2 linked regions of the Parashewanella spongiae genome follow. The protein of the gene in region 2 interacts with the protein of the main gene of each other region in a pairwise test. Links are inferred from orthologs where the notes say so. Each region holds a gene or a part of one and is shown on either strand. Other genes may lie near its edges.

Evidence for each region.
Region 1: the proteins of rlmB (region 2) and E2I05_RS01930 interact in binary tests that used the Escherichia coli proteins (3 or more experiments, as listed by UniProt). The link is inferred for Parashewanella spongiae from one-to-one orthologs.

The regions. Positions count from the first base shown.
Region 1 is NZ_CP037952.1:549,010-556,244, reverse strand. Bases 4,132-6,967 are described here. They hold E2I05_RS01930 (NAD(P)H-hydrate dehydratase), read right to left. Parts: upstream 6,373-6,967; coding sequence 4,891-6,372; downstream 4,132-4,890. Other genes in these bases: E2I05_RS01925 (arginase family protein), read left to right, coding at 6,587-6,967; E2I05_RS01935 (helix-turn-helix domain-containing protein), read right to left, coding at 4,132-4,550. Also shown: E2I05_RS01955 (hypothetical protein), read right to left, coding at 1-379; E2I05_RS22890 (hypothetical protein), read right to left, coding at 1,167-1,391; ltrA (group II intron reverse transcriptase/maturase), read left to right, coding at 2,165-3,445; E2I05_RS01940 (IS630 family transposase), read right to left, coding at 3,562-4,077; more of E2I05_RS01935, read right to left, coding at 4,047-4,131; more of E2I05_RS01925, read left to right, coding at 6,968-7,235. UniProt on the Escherichia coli protein: Bifunctional enzyme that catalyzes the epimerization of the S- and R-forms of NAD(P)HX and the dehydration of the S-form of NAD(P)HX at the expense of ADP, which is converted to AMP.
Region 2 is NZ_CP037952.1:5,052,715-5,059,875, forward strand. What follows is about bases 2,672-5,433. They hold rlmB (23S rRNA (guanosine(2251)-2'-O)-methyltransferase RlmB), read right to left. Parts: upstream 4,539-5,433; coding sequence 3,804-4,538; downstream 2,672-3,803. Other genes in these bases: E2I05_RS20025 (hypothetical protein), read right to left, coding at 2,672-3,572; rnr (ribonuclease R), read right to left, coding at 4,548-5,433. Also shown: E2I05_RS20020 (NCS1 family nucleobase:cation symporter-1), read right to left, coding at 1-1,137; more of E2I05_RS20025, read right to left, coding at 1,857-2,671; more of rnr, read right to left, coding at 5,434-7,004; E2I05_RS20040 (tetratricopeptide repeat protein), read right to left, coding at 7,038-7,161. UniProt on the Escherichia coli protein: Specifically methylates the ribose of guanosine 2251 in 23S rRNA.

The sequences.
Region 1 (7,235 bases), 4.5 Mb from region 2 along the record:
TTAAAACAAAATAGTCGTTTGGCAAATCGGAATTTGGAAATGTATACGTTGTCAGTGTAGGGAAAATAGTATAGAAAATTGCAAGTATGACACCTGTATATAGTACGTTATATGCTGGTACTGTTGCTTTGTAAGTAATGCTTTTATCTCTTTCATCTTCCGTATAATCTGCATCTTTATCGTCAATAATGGCGATTACGATTGGTAATGCAACTTCTAATATAATAGTCATCACTACAGCATTAAATAATAATTCATTGACTAATTCAACATTCAAGATGTCCCCAGTAACTGAATTGAATATACCAATAAAATAGTCATACCAGATATAGCCTAATATTAAGAGTGATGCCCAGACGCTTCTTTCTTTGTAACCCATAATAAATTCCTTTTAGTTAACGATGAGGTGATGTTAAATATTTTTGACACAGATAAGTTTGAAGGTAAACCTTATCGGTGTCAAACATTTCTTACTTCATGTATATTATATTTGTCACTTGTTTTGTGCTATATCTCAGTAATTTCCTGAAAAATGGTTTGTTAATTGTTTGTCGAATGATTGAAGTGTTAATAATTAGGAATAGTTTCACAGTAAATTGCTGTTGCTGGCACGGAAATGGGCATAAACGTCGCAGCATTCAGGAACTTTACCTAAAACCGCACACGTCATGCCCGAATGCTTTAGTCGGGCATCCAGTGCTTTTTTGACTGTTACAGCTATCAATTAACGGCACAAAGTTTCTTCTAAATTTACAAAGACACTGGATTCCTGCCTTCGCAGGAATGACGACAATTTACTGAACAAGCAATACTGAAAACGACACGTTTTGGGGCAAAAGCTGGTTAGAAAGAAGGAGATCACCAGCTTAAAAAGCTAATAAAGTTTCAAACTTTATTATATTAGTTTCAATCATTAATGTTAAGTTTTACACTTTATTATCCACCCACACATAGTCATAGGAGAACTAAGAATCATGTATCGATATTTATTGTTTTAAACTCTTACTTAACTTTTGTTCACAATCAATTAACAAATAAGTGATGTCTGAACAAAACACCTCCTCCCACCCCTTGGCAAGTCAGTAGGATTCTAGCTTTTCATGCTTTGATTAACGAATGTGTAACTGGATTTCGTTAATCAGTGAACTTCTGTTAAAAGGCTCACTTTACTCTGGGAGTACGGGGTAAAGTTTCTTTAATTTTATACATGCCTCCTCAGTCGTGAACTGCCAGTTCATCTTAGCCTTGGACTCATTACGCTCGGTAACCCAGGCTTCGACTTCAGTATTTAGTGTTTCCTGATCGGGTATTCTTCGGTATAACCTAAAAACATCAGTTGAACGCTGAGTATATGAGTAACTGTTTGAGCAATTGGATGATTTTATTATCATGTTTTTCACCCAATGAGTGAAATGCTCTACGCTCACAAGCTTGCTAAAATGGCTGCTATCTGCGTTGTAACTTTTGCAAGTAGAATAACTACTTGCTGCAAGCTACGTCTTAATATCAGCCATTTTTTCTACGCTTGAGAACGCAGTCAACTGATGTTTCTAGGGAGCGCCACGAAGCGCTTTATTCTGTTGCGGGATTTGTCTCAACGTATACGCAGCCAAGCGATTACATGGCCATAAACCAGAGACAGCAACGTTATTATTTATAATAAGTCCATCAGGTTGAAACGTACCTGACGGGATAATTACCAGTTCATCCCGAAATCTGACGGGCATGCATAATGGGTAACCGCTATGACATGAAGCCCTGTGACAAAGGCCTTGAATAAAGGTTGAGATGCAATGTAGGCCGCAGCATCAAGCGAATTCAGTTAAGCGTCGTAAATCAAAAAATGAAGATGGGGAGTCTTTCCTAGTTGACGAACCCTGACACAAACAGAGAAGCAACTGGTAAATGCATCTGTTTGATCTTCCGGCGTAATATGAAGTGGCATGTATTGAAGGAAATAAAGTGAACGTGGGAGAGCCTGAGTGTTGGAAGGTAGTGACTTCCACTATCCGAATATAAGGTAAACCGAAATTTCAGATAGGGCGCTCAGGCAGTCGGATGAGCCCATAGTACCGTTAACCGTGAAGACAACATAACTTCACATCAGGGAAGGGGCTCAGTGTTACACCCGTTTTTAACGTAACTTTTGAGGTGAAATTGCCATATGGCTAACACTCCAGTAAATATCAGAATATTACAGCGAAAACTTTACTTACGCTCAAAGCTTAACTCGGAGCTTCGATTTTACAGCTTGTACGATAAACTCAGTCGCCTAGATATACTCGAAGAAGCCTATCGACGATGCAAAGCCAATAAAGGCGGAGCAGGAATTGATGGCATCACATTCAGTTATCTAGAGCAGCAAAAGAAAGTCGTTGCGCTGTTAAAAGAAATTCAAACTCAATTACAACAGAAAAACTATCGACCTAGCCCAGTCAAACGAGTAGAAATACTCAAAGACAACGGCAAAACGCGGAAACTTGGGATCCCGATAATCAGTGACAGAATTGTGCAAATGGCGATGACAATAGTGATGCAACCCGTCTACGAACCTCATTTACATGAACACAGTTATGGTTATCGTCCATGTCGAAGCGCCCAGCAAGCGGTAAAAGTCATTGAAATGAGCCTAAAACAAGGCTATCAGCACGTACTTGATGCTGACTTGAGCGCCTATTTCGATACCATCCCGCACGCTAAGTTGATGGCAAAAGTAGAAAGGCGAATAAGCGACAGCAGCTTTCTGAGTTTGCTGAAAAGCTTTATCAAAGCGCCCATCAGCATAGAGACGGTCAACGGGAAATGGCGAATAGAAGCAAGCCGATGTGGCACTCCGCAAGGCGGAGTTATCTCTCCACTACTGGCTAACATCTATCTCAACGATTTCTGTTTGAAAATACACGAAAAAACACCGTGTAAAATCGTTACCTATGCAGATGATTTTGTTGTACTTCATAAGCAAACCTACACACAAGAGCAACTGGACTGGATAACACAGCAATTAAGTGATGAAGGTCTGAAGCTAAATCAAAGTAAAACCCACTGTGTGGATATGGGAAAGCTGATGAATGAGTTTGATTTCCTCGGTTTTAACTTTCAACGGATCACAGGCCTCATCAAAGGCACCAGTTACATCAAGATAGAGGCGTCTAAGAAGAGCCAAACAAAGCTGAAAAATAAAATCAGAGACATAGTGAAACACCGAACCTCAAATACACTTGGCGTACTGATAAATAAGGTTAATCAAGTTCTGAGGGGATGGAAACACTATTTTGGTGGGATAGGTTATCCCAGAGGTGTATTTTTCAGAATAAATGGATTTGTAGTAAACCGGTTCTATCGCTGGCATCGTCGCTTAAGTCAACGTCGAAGCAAGTATCTATCACGAGGTGCTTACGAAAAATTACGCCAAGCTGGTCTTGAGTATTTACCCACGACAAGATGATAAGCAAAGTGAAGGGGCTGAGAGAAGTGTAACAACAGAGCCGTGTGAGGGAAAACCTCATGCACGGAATCGAAGAGGGGCTGCTGGATAAGCGATAGCGAAGCCAGTAGCCTACTCTACTTTAAGCATTGCCTGCTCAAGATACTTAATTCAATTTCAGCCATATCCAACCAACTTCCGTGCTTTGGCGTGTAATGAAATTCTATTTTATTGATCAACCTACGAGCTTCTTCTGGTTCGAAGGCCTTATAAAATGAAGCCGGTGTATGAGTATTCAAGTTATCCTCAACTAATACAATTGTCTCAGCGTCCTTATAACGCCCGTCTACTAAGGCTTTTACTTGATGAGCCCAATCAATGGCCGTTCTGTGTTCAGTGACTTCAACATGTCGCCAGCCCGCTAAAGGCTCAAATATCATGAACAGGTTGCTGACACCGTTACGCTCATACTCTGTATCGTATCGCTCTGGATAACCTGAAACTAAGGGTAACGGATTGCGAACTTCTTTAACTTGTTGTTTGCTGGTTTCATCAAGGCATACTAAAGGACGCTTAGGATTGTAAGGAAGTTTATAGAGTTCTAATATATCTTCCATAGCACTCACGAAAGCAGCGTTTTCCTCTTTAGGTATACACCACTCTTCTTTAAGCCATGGTTTAAGTTCATTTTTTTTAACGCATAATGAACAGAAGTTCTTGATATGTTATCGATATATTTGAGTTCAATCATCTTGTCTCTAAGAAGATTTAATGTCCAACGGCAACGTCCTTCAGGAGGCGTAGAGCAGGCCAGTGCAATTAGGTGTGCTTCGGCTTCGCCATCCATTATGCGTCTGCGGCCTTGATGGCTGTGTTTGCTATTCACAGCGACTTCTAATCCTTCTTCGACAAAACGCTTTCTAAGGCTCGTTACTGCAAGTGGTGAGATGTTTAGTGCTTTAGCAATCTGTTGATTGGTCAGTGGCGAATTATTCTCATCAATAGCAAGTAAAATTTGGGCGTGTCGTTTCTTATGTTGAACAACACGTGGTTTCTTCTGCTTTATCAAAGCCTCAAGCATTGAACGTTCTTCATTACTCAAACGAACGTGGTATTTAACCCTCATAACAACTCCAGTGTTTCTTGTGTTCAGGAGTTGTTAGGATATAACCATTCGTTCATTATTTGTTTTTGAATGGACTACTAGATACCAGTCTTCGCTGGTATGACAAAGGTTGGTACTTTCTAAATCGCCAGATCCCTAATTGGTATTAGCTTTCGTCGGAGCGATGTTTGCCACATGAAAGCGCCAGTCATTATCGGCGATGAACGAAGAGGATATCAACTTGGTTGGGACGGCACTGGTTTTTCAAAGGGAAATTTGCTGGTGAATTCCCCTTTGGGCTGTGTGACACGCAGTATCACGACGTTCTAAACTTCTTTAAGGTTTCAATAACCATTAACACTTAACATCGATTAATAATATGCCGAATTGGCGTCATCAAATCGCTGGCTACCATACCTCTTTCACCTTTACTCACTGCGATATCAGCAGCGTAGCCATGTACCACAACACCCATTTTAGCAGCAGAAGCTAAATCCACTCCTTGGGCAATTAACGCCGCAATAATACCGGATAACACATCGCCACAACCGCCACTGGCTAAGCCGGGGTTACCTACAGCAGCAACAACCGTTTGCTCTCCATCACAGATCAAAGTACCCGCGCCTTTTAATACAACCACACCGCCGTACCGACTTTGCAATGCTTTAACGGCCTGAAAACGATCAGCTTCTACCTCTACAACACTGCTACCGAGTAGTCTTGCAGCCTCAGCTGAATGTGGGGTTAATACCCAGTTTGATTGCTTTTGTGGATTCTTGCTTAAAAAATATAAGGCGTCAGCATCCATCACAATCGGCTTTTCACTAAGCAATGTTGCCTTAAACAAGTTAAGTCCCCAGCCCTCACGCCCGAGCCCTGGGCCTAACACCAACACGCTGGCCCAGCCCAATCGATGGTAAATTTCCATATCGACAAATTCAGCTGGACAAAACATCAACTCTGGGCGATGTGCCAACACAACTGCTAGGTTTTCAGGTCGACTGATCACCGCAACCATACCGCTCCCCGCACGTAAACAGGCTTCTCCACACAGCCTTACCGCACCGGGCATACCGATATCACCACCAATGACTGTCACTTTTCCTGAATCACCTTTATGTATATGTTTAGCTCTTTGCCCTAATTTTCCTTTCAAAAAATCACTTTGGATCAGTTTACAATCAGCTTCTGGCAAAAATGTTTGTAACCCAAGATCAATTAATTGAATATCACCACAATAATGACGGGCTTGGTAAGTAAATAAACCTCGTTTGAGCGCTCCAAACACTAATGTTTGATCCGCGCGTATTGATCTATCACTGGTGCCAGTATTTGCACAAAGACCTGAAGGTACATCCAAACTGATTGTCCAAGCTTTGTTGTCTTCGATAATGTTAATAAGCGGGTCAAAATCCTCACTTAGCGGCCTTGATAAACCAATACCGAATAACGCATCGACAATTAGATCAGCCGATTGAATTTGCTTCGGAACAATGGAAAGTACTTGACCGCCTACTTGCTCGAATTTTTGCTTGGCTTGCTGAAATTCGACCGTGGACGTTGTATTATTCAGCCCCATTACGTGCACATCAAGATCTGGCTGAAGCCTTTGTTGACGTAATTCTCGCGCCAATACTAATCCATCGGCACCGTTGTTACCTGTACCAATTAATATAACTATATTTTTTTGTTTTAAATTGCGCTTTAAAATAAATTCTGCGGCGGCTTTTCCCGCTAACTCCACCAGCTGATACAGTTTTTCACTGTCTTTTTCACACATGGCTTCTTCAGCTTGACGCACTTGCTCGACCCGATAGAGCTCGATAGGCAAATTGATGGTCATTACTGAGTTCTCCACACATATATTTTTAAAAGGAAGTAAAAATGTAACCCTTCTCCGTCAAAATTGACTTACGGGAAGCGATGTTCTGTGAGATTAGCAAATGCTTTTGTTGCAGTTTATGACCTAAATCAGACTTCCTTATATAAATGTGACTTTTTACGCAAAATTCCACATGTGATAATATTCCCATAACATTTCTATCAGATTATGAAATATGTTCTGGTTCAGGCCTTACACGAAAACAACAATTTCTTCGTGGATAAATCACCGAATCGGTGAAACTCGACTTGGTGATACCATCCACGTATTGCAAGACTCGCAAGATTTACCCAAGCAATTAGACAAGCTTAAAGCTCAAGGCGTTAAATTTGGCTTGATTGGCATTGTCGAAGATTTAGGCCCCAAAGGAAATTTAGGTCGTGGAGGTGCTGGAGATGGTTTTGGCGCGGCCGTTGAGCAATGGGTTAATTTGCAATCCAATACATTTTTAAACGGTAATGAATGTGCGCTTTTGGGCGAAATCCACACTCAAGATCTACAGCCCGATGATAACAATGACGTGAGCGCAATCCGCAACAGTGTCGCCAAAATCGATGTTCGTGTTAGTCAACTCATCAAACTTATATTAGCGGCTGGCATTGAACCTATAGCCATAGGCGGCGGACACAACAACGCATACGGTCTACTGAAAGCCTGCTATGAAACTCATAACCAACCAGTAGCCGCTGTAAACCTTGATCCACATTCTGATTTTAGGCTTAAAGAAGGTCGCCACAGCGGTAACGGATTCAGTTATGCAGCGGCTGAAGGTTTTCTTGGTTTTTACCACGTGCTTGGTTTACATGAATTAAAAAACAGTGCTA
Region 2 (7,161 bases):
AAGTAAATCTATCGTGTAATGAATAATTTGTGGATTATTAAATAGATTCCAAGGAGTGACACATGCTGATAATAAAGCAGTGATCATTCCAGCTGTTTTTAAATTTAATCGGTTTGGCTGTAAATTAGAAAAGTCAAAAGCACTTGAAACAAAATTGGCCACGATATTAATTCCTAAGGTGGCCGTTATAAAGGTCAAAGCACCAAAAAGCACAGCAGTAAAAGAATCGATACGTGCCACGGTTTCCAATGGATCAAGAATTAATTGCCCAAATACCGGTATTGTCCCAGCTGTGATAACCACTGTTATGACGGAAAAAAACACAAAATTGACCAAAATACCCAGCAAATTGCCTTTTAATATGTCACGAAAACTAGTGGCATACCGAGCAAAATCGCCAAAATTAAGGATAACTGGCAAAAAATAAGACACGACGAGAGATACGGATATGACTAATTGCCAACATTGCTGACCTGCCGACAAATTTTTGGATGCTAAGTTAAAATCAATATTCTCCCAACCTGCTTGTGTCACTATCCAGTACACTAGTAATAGCATTACGGCGTAAACCGCAGGTCCAGCAAAATCCACGAAGCGCTTAATGGTTTCAATACCACGCCAAAATAAAATCATTTGCAGTAACCAAATAACGATAAAACACATCCAACCTAGCGAATGTAAACCAGCAAACAAAGTTCCTTCAGTATATTTCGATAATTGAGGTGCAACATGCAATAACATGATTTGTAGTGACACGGACGCTAAATAGGTTTGAATTCCGTACCACACAGTAGCCACAATGCCTCTGATCATTGCGGGAATATTGGCGCCTAGCACTCCGAATGCCAATCGGCAAACTACAGGAAACGGTATACCAGATTTTTGACTGGGTTTCGCCATCAAGTTAGTGAGCTTCATCACCACCACTACACTGGTTATTAAGCCAACAAATACCAGCCATGGCTCCATACCCAATGTAAAAAGGCTGGCCGCAAAGATATAACCGCCAACACTGTGAATATCAGCCATCCAAAAAGCAAAAATATTGTACCAATTCCACGATTGGCGCTGTTTCCCTGATATCGGAGCCAAATCTTCATTATAGAGCCGTGGGTCATACTGAACATTAGATGGCATAGGAGGCACTCTTTGGCGTTAAAAAATTAAACAGATTTATTCTCGGGATAATTCAAAGGATAGCTGATTGGCTACCGCTTATCGCTTTAATTGATGTTGAACCTAAATAAATCGGTTAAATACAAAATTAAACAACCCGAATTCACCCATCAGGTGAGTGCTGAACATTCATACACTTGCCAAAATCACCGCTAGCGGCGTTATAAATTTTTCAAGTAGAAACGAAGTAACGACAGTTTTGTATGTCGGTAACCACTACTTGCTGCTATTCATGCCTTACTACCAATTACAGTAATTAAATGCTCAACTCAGAGCTATGTATGTACTAAAAGTGCAATCGAAATTGATGAAGACATAGTTGTTACCGACATACACAACTGTCGTTATTACATTGCTACGTCAAGACAATTTTGAGAAGTAATTTGAGTACATACAAGCTCCCGAAGGGCATGGCTAAAGGGTTCCATTACTGCGTTACAAACACTTGAATTATCCTGACAAAAGCACGAAGTGCGTTGAACGCCAGCTTTGTATGGCGGCCGTAGGGAATATAGTACTTCGAGCTTGTGCCTTGCACTGAAACCCTTTAGCTCTTGCTGAGTGAGAGATAAGTTACTGTAATTGGTATTACTATCAGTAATTTTTTCTGCGTATATGAACGCTCCCAACCGATTTATTTAGGTTGAAGAATGATATTCTGTTTTTAAATACACCACTTTTTAGCTAAAAGACGCTCTTCTTTGTAATTTAGCCTGAGTATCCTTTAGTGCTTCCTTATCAACAGAAGTCCGCACTTGCCTTCTTATTTTTGCTTTATAGCCGATTTTACAAAAATGATTTGGTCCACTTTCACAATTGGATTCGTGAATCATCTTGGCGGTATGTTGCCAGAATAACATGGCAAACTTTAAGTCACTGAAGATAATTTTAGCCCCCTTTCTAAAACCAAAGTGAGCGATAAACTTTTCAATTGAGGATTCAAACAAGCTATTACAAGGTAACGCTTGGTTTTCAATGGCATGCTGACAGCAACTTTGAAAAAGCAAATAATTGACGAACATAAAGTTGACGGCGTTCATTGGGATAAGTTCTAGTCGATTAAAAGTATACCGCCCAGCCATGAAATTTGGATCAAGTTTTTCGTCAAACGTAAACTCTTGATCAAGAAATGGCCTCTTTTTCTCCATTGATTGCTTCAATTCCAGATATTTTTTCGCCTCATCAAAAGTCAACCATGTTCTCGCAGGCGTTGCTTTAGAATACTTGAGTAGTAGATCACACAGCTTATAATAATAATTTTTGAATACTTGATTCTCACTTTCTATGAGGAGGGAGAAGCCTTCAATCGCTCGGCTATTGTCTGCCACTCCAAAGAATTGCAAGCAGTAGGTATCGAGATCGAGAAACATATTCCGATAAGGCTTTGGAATTGTGCTAAGTAATTGGGCGTGATACAAATCATGCAGCAAACCAAATAACTGATCACAATAGATACGATCAGGACAAGTGAGATTGTTATCCACGAGATCGTTATACACTAATACAGGGTGTTGTTGCTGAAGTCTCATCACTTTCATATCTTCAGCCGATGTAGCTCCTAGCACTGGCATCATTGCAATAGGATGGCCATGTAACTCACACAATCGCTCTACTGTTAAAACCGATAAGATATACAAGCGCTTGGTATAAAAATCAAATACCACCGGCCCACTTTCTACAACAATTAACACATTCGCCCACCGCCTCGGTTTTCCTGGCCTACAGTCTCTTGCTTCTTTTGATTCTCTTACTATTATTTCTTCAGGCGTTTTTTGTTGTCTATTTTTTACCCTTGGAGAAGTCATATTGTCATTTCTTATAAAAAATGGTGCTTCTTTATCGGTTAATTGACAACAAATAACCTGAGCTTCTTCAGTCGCATATTCAGTCAAGAATTGATGCAATTTAGGTTTACTTGCTTGACCTCTAGATGAAGCTAAAACTCGTTCTTTGTGTTCTATGTTACTAGGATGGTTGAGATCTAATACTTCAACATTAGATGTTGCAATGGCGTACTGAGACGGCATAACGGATTGATTAAATTGTTTGAATGTTAAAACAATTTGTGTAGTAAAAAGGTAAATTGACTTGCTGATTTTCCCCATAACGTACAAAGCAATAAGAATATTTTCTATCTCTTCTTGTTTGAATTCAACCGCATTCCAATCCTTGCGCTCACAGCATTCGAGCACATACTCAACTCTATTTTCTTCAAGGCTAAGCAGAGCCTCGATAAGCGCAGAGCAATCATTAACACTCAGGCATAAGTTAGTCATGCACTCATTTTTCATCGCTTTTATTAAGTCAGAATGAAATGAGGTCTCATGGCTCTTTTTCTCATAGGACTGCCAAGTTTCAATTGATGAAAATTCAATTAGCGGTCCAACGTGACTCACGTTTGCAGTACACACCTAAGATACTCTACAAGATAAATTACGTACTCCCATTGTGCGCGAATTTAAGTAAATAACGGTTAAATTAAATAAAAAGTAATGCAGAATTCATTATTCAACCTAGAAAATCAGTTGGCGGCGATATTAAGCCTAAATAAATTGGTATAACTCTCCCATCTACCAAAAAGGCAGCTATATCAGCTACCTTTTTATCTTTTAAAATCAAATCGTAAGTTATCTTTGTCTTACCGCTTCGAACAAGCACACACCTGTTGCAACCGACACGTTCAAACTTGATACCTGCCCGGCCATGGGAATGGAGACTAAACTATCACAGGCTTCACGGGTAAGGCGACGTAGTCCTTTTCCTTCTGCGCCCATTGCAATAGCCAGTGAGCCTTTTAAGTCTGCTTGATATAAATCACTGTCGGCTTCGCCCGCCGTACCAATAATCCAAACACCAACTTGTTGGATGTGACGCATGGTGCGCGCCAGATTTGTCACTTGAAAAACAGGCACAATTTCAGCAGCGCCGCAAGCCACTTTACTCACTGTTGAGGTAACTGTAACCGAATTATCTTTTGGAATAATGATCCCATGAACACCTGCTGCATCAGCATTACGTAAACAAGCGCCTAAATTATGCGGATCCGTTACCCCATCTAAAATCAGTAAAAATGGTTTATCTGTTTTTTTGAGCAGAACATCAAGATCGTTTTCTGTCAGAGCTTTCGCAGGCTTAACTCGTGCCACAACACCTTGGTGCTGGCCACTTTGTGCTTTATCTTCAAGTGTCTTTTTTGCTGCTCTTTGCACCGTAACGCCAGTATTGTTAGCTAACGAAACAATTTTTTTTAGGCGGTCATCTTCCCGACCTTGCAACAACCATAAATCGAGTACACGTTCTGGTGCTTGAGTTAATAAAGATTCAACGGCATAAATGCCGTACATCATATCTTGTTTTTTCATAGTAATATCTTACTTCTTAACTGTTCGTTTTTTCACGCGAGTTCTGCTTTTAGATTTCTTCGCAGTTCCTGATTTTGTATTGTTAGTTTGGGTTTTATTTTTAGCTGTTTTTTTCACCGAGTCTTTCTTTTTCGGATCTGTTGCCTTAGCTTTGCGTGAGTATTTAGCTTTATCAGAACCTGTTGATGATTCCTTTTTTGACTTAGCCTGCTTAGCACCTTCAATATTAACCCGCTCTCTTGCGGTTAATGGTTTACGCGCTCCGCTTTTACGCCTCGATTTTGAATCACCCACAATGGCTAAATCAATTTGTCTGTCATCAAGGTTCACCCCTGCAACACTAACCGTGACTGCATCACCGAGTTGATAAACTTGTCCCGAGCTTTCACCGATCAAACGCTGTCGACTCGGATCAAATTGGAAATAATCGCTCGCCAAGGTCGATACATGAACTAACCCATCAATAAACAACTTGTTAAGGCGTACAAAAAAACCAAAGTTAGTTACGGAAGCAATCACACCATCGAAGGTATCACCAACATGATCCTGCATGAACTCGCACTTAAGCCAGTCACTGACATCGCGCGTAGCTTCATCGGCGCGGCGTTCATAATTCGAACAGGTTTCCGCTAATACATCCAGCTCTTCGAGTTGATAATGATAACCGCCATCACGTGTCCATTTTTCTTTATTTTCGCCTTGTTCTTTAGCCAGTAAGTGCCTAATTACACGATGCAATACCAAGTCTGGATAACGACGAATGGGCGATGTGAAGTGTGCGTATTGCTCTAAGGCTAAACCAAAGTGACCATTATTGTCAGGTGTATAGACCGCTTGGCGCATCGAACGCAGCAACATCACTTGGATCAACTCAGCATCTGGCCTGTCTGCTATCTCCAACATCAAATTCTGATAGTCAATTGGATCAGGCTCATTACCGCCGTCCATGGTCAAACCCCGTTCGGCTAAAAAGGCTTTAAAGTTACTCAGCTTTTGATCAGACGGAGAATCATGCACACGATATAACACTTCACCTTTATGCTTTTTAACAAACTTCGCGGCGGCTACATTAGCCAAAATCATACATTCTTCAATGATTTTGTGTGCTTGATTACGGCTGCGTGGTTCGATGCGTTCAATTTTACGTTGTTCATTAAAAATAAACTGGGTTTCAAGGGTCTCAAAACCAATAGCACCTCGAACAGCACGTTGCTCATTTAAGGTTAAATATAAGCTCTGTAAGCACTGTAAATGTGGTAGTAAAGCTTGGTGTTCATCCAGCCCTTGTGCGCCTTCGAGCATGGCCGCCACTTGGGTATAAGTGAACCGCGCATGGGAATGCATTACCGCAGGATAGAATTTGTAACCTGATAACTTACCATTGGCTGAAATGGTCATTTCAGTCACCATACATAAACGATCCACCTTAGGCTTTAATGAACATAACCCGTTCGACAGCTTTTCAGGCAGCATTGGGATCACTTGTGATGGGAAATATACCGATGTACCACGTGATTGTGCTTCTTTATCTAACGCTGAATCGGTGCGTACATAATGACTGACATCGGCAATCGCGACCCACAAGCGCCAGCCACCACTTTTTTTAGTTTCCGCATAAACGGCATCGTCAAAGTCTCTGGCGTCTTCACCATCGATGGTCACTAATGGTAAATGGCGTAAATCAACGCGGTTTTGCTTTTCCTCTTCAGTCACGTCATCAGGAATGCGGCGTAATTTTTTTTCAATCACACTTGACCATTCATGAGGCAGATCATAATTACGCAGCGCGATCTGAATTTCCATACCCGGTGCCATTTGCTGACCAAGTACTTCAACAACTTTCGCAGTGGCTTTAATATAACGGCTAGGACGGCGTGTCAGTTCGAGCACGACTACATCGCCATGTCTCGCACCATTTTTATCTTCTTTAGGTATGAGTATTTCTTGGCTGATGCGTCTGTCATCGGCGACAACAAATCCCATTCCTGCATCGAGGTAATAGCGACCAACCAGCGGCGCTTTTCGCTCTGATACTAAACGCACAATGCGCGCGTCACGGCGGCCACGTTTATCTGATCCCGCTTTTTGTGCCAGCACTTTATCGCCATGAAAGTACATTTGCATATCACGGGCGGAGATGTACAAATCATCGCCACCTTCATCTGGCTTAAACCAGCCAAAACCATCTCGATGACCTAACACAGTGCCGGTAATTAAATCCATTCGTTCTGGCAAACCATAACTGTGACCGCGGGTATACACTAACTGTCCATCACGCTCCATTGCACGTAAACGACGACGAAGGCCTTCGAGTTGTTCTTCATCGGTGATGTCTAACGCGGTAGCAATTTTTTCACGTGTCATCGGTGAGGTTTGCTTGGTTAAGTACGCTAAAATGTACTCACGACTTGGGATAGGGTTTTCGTATTTATCTTGTTCACGCTCAAAATGAGGGTCTATTGTCATTCATGTTCCAATTTTTTATGGCAGAAAAGGTCTTCAATAGCCTCTTTCTGCACGTTTAACAGCACTGACGGGCATTTTTGTCGCCAATTGCTGTAATAAATGTTCGGCTTGTTGCTTAGTATGTTGCGAGTCAAAAGTATTGTTATGCAATAAACGG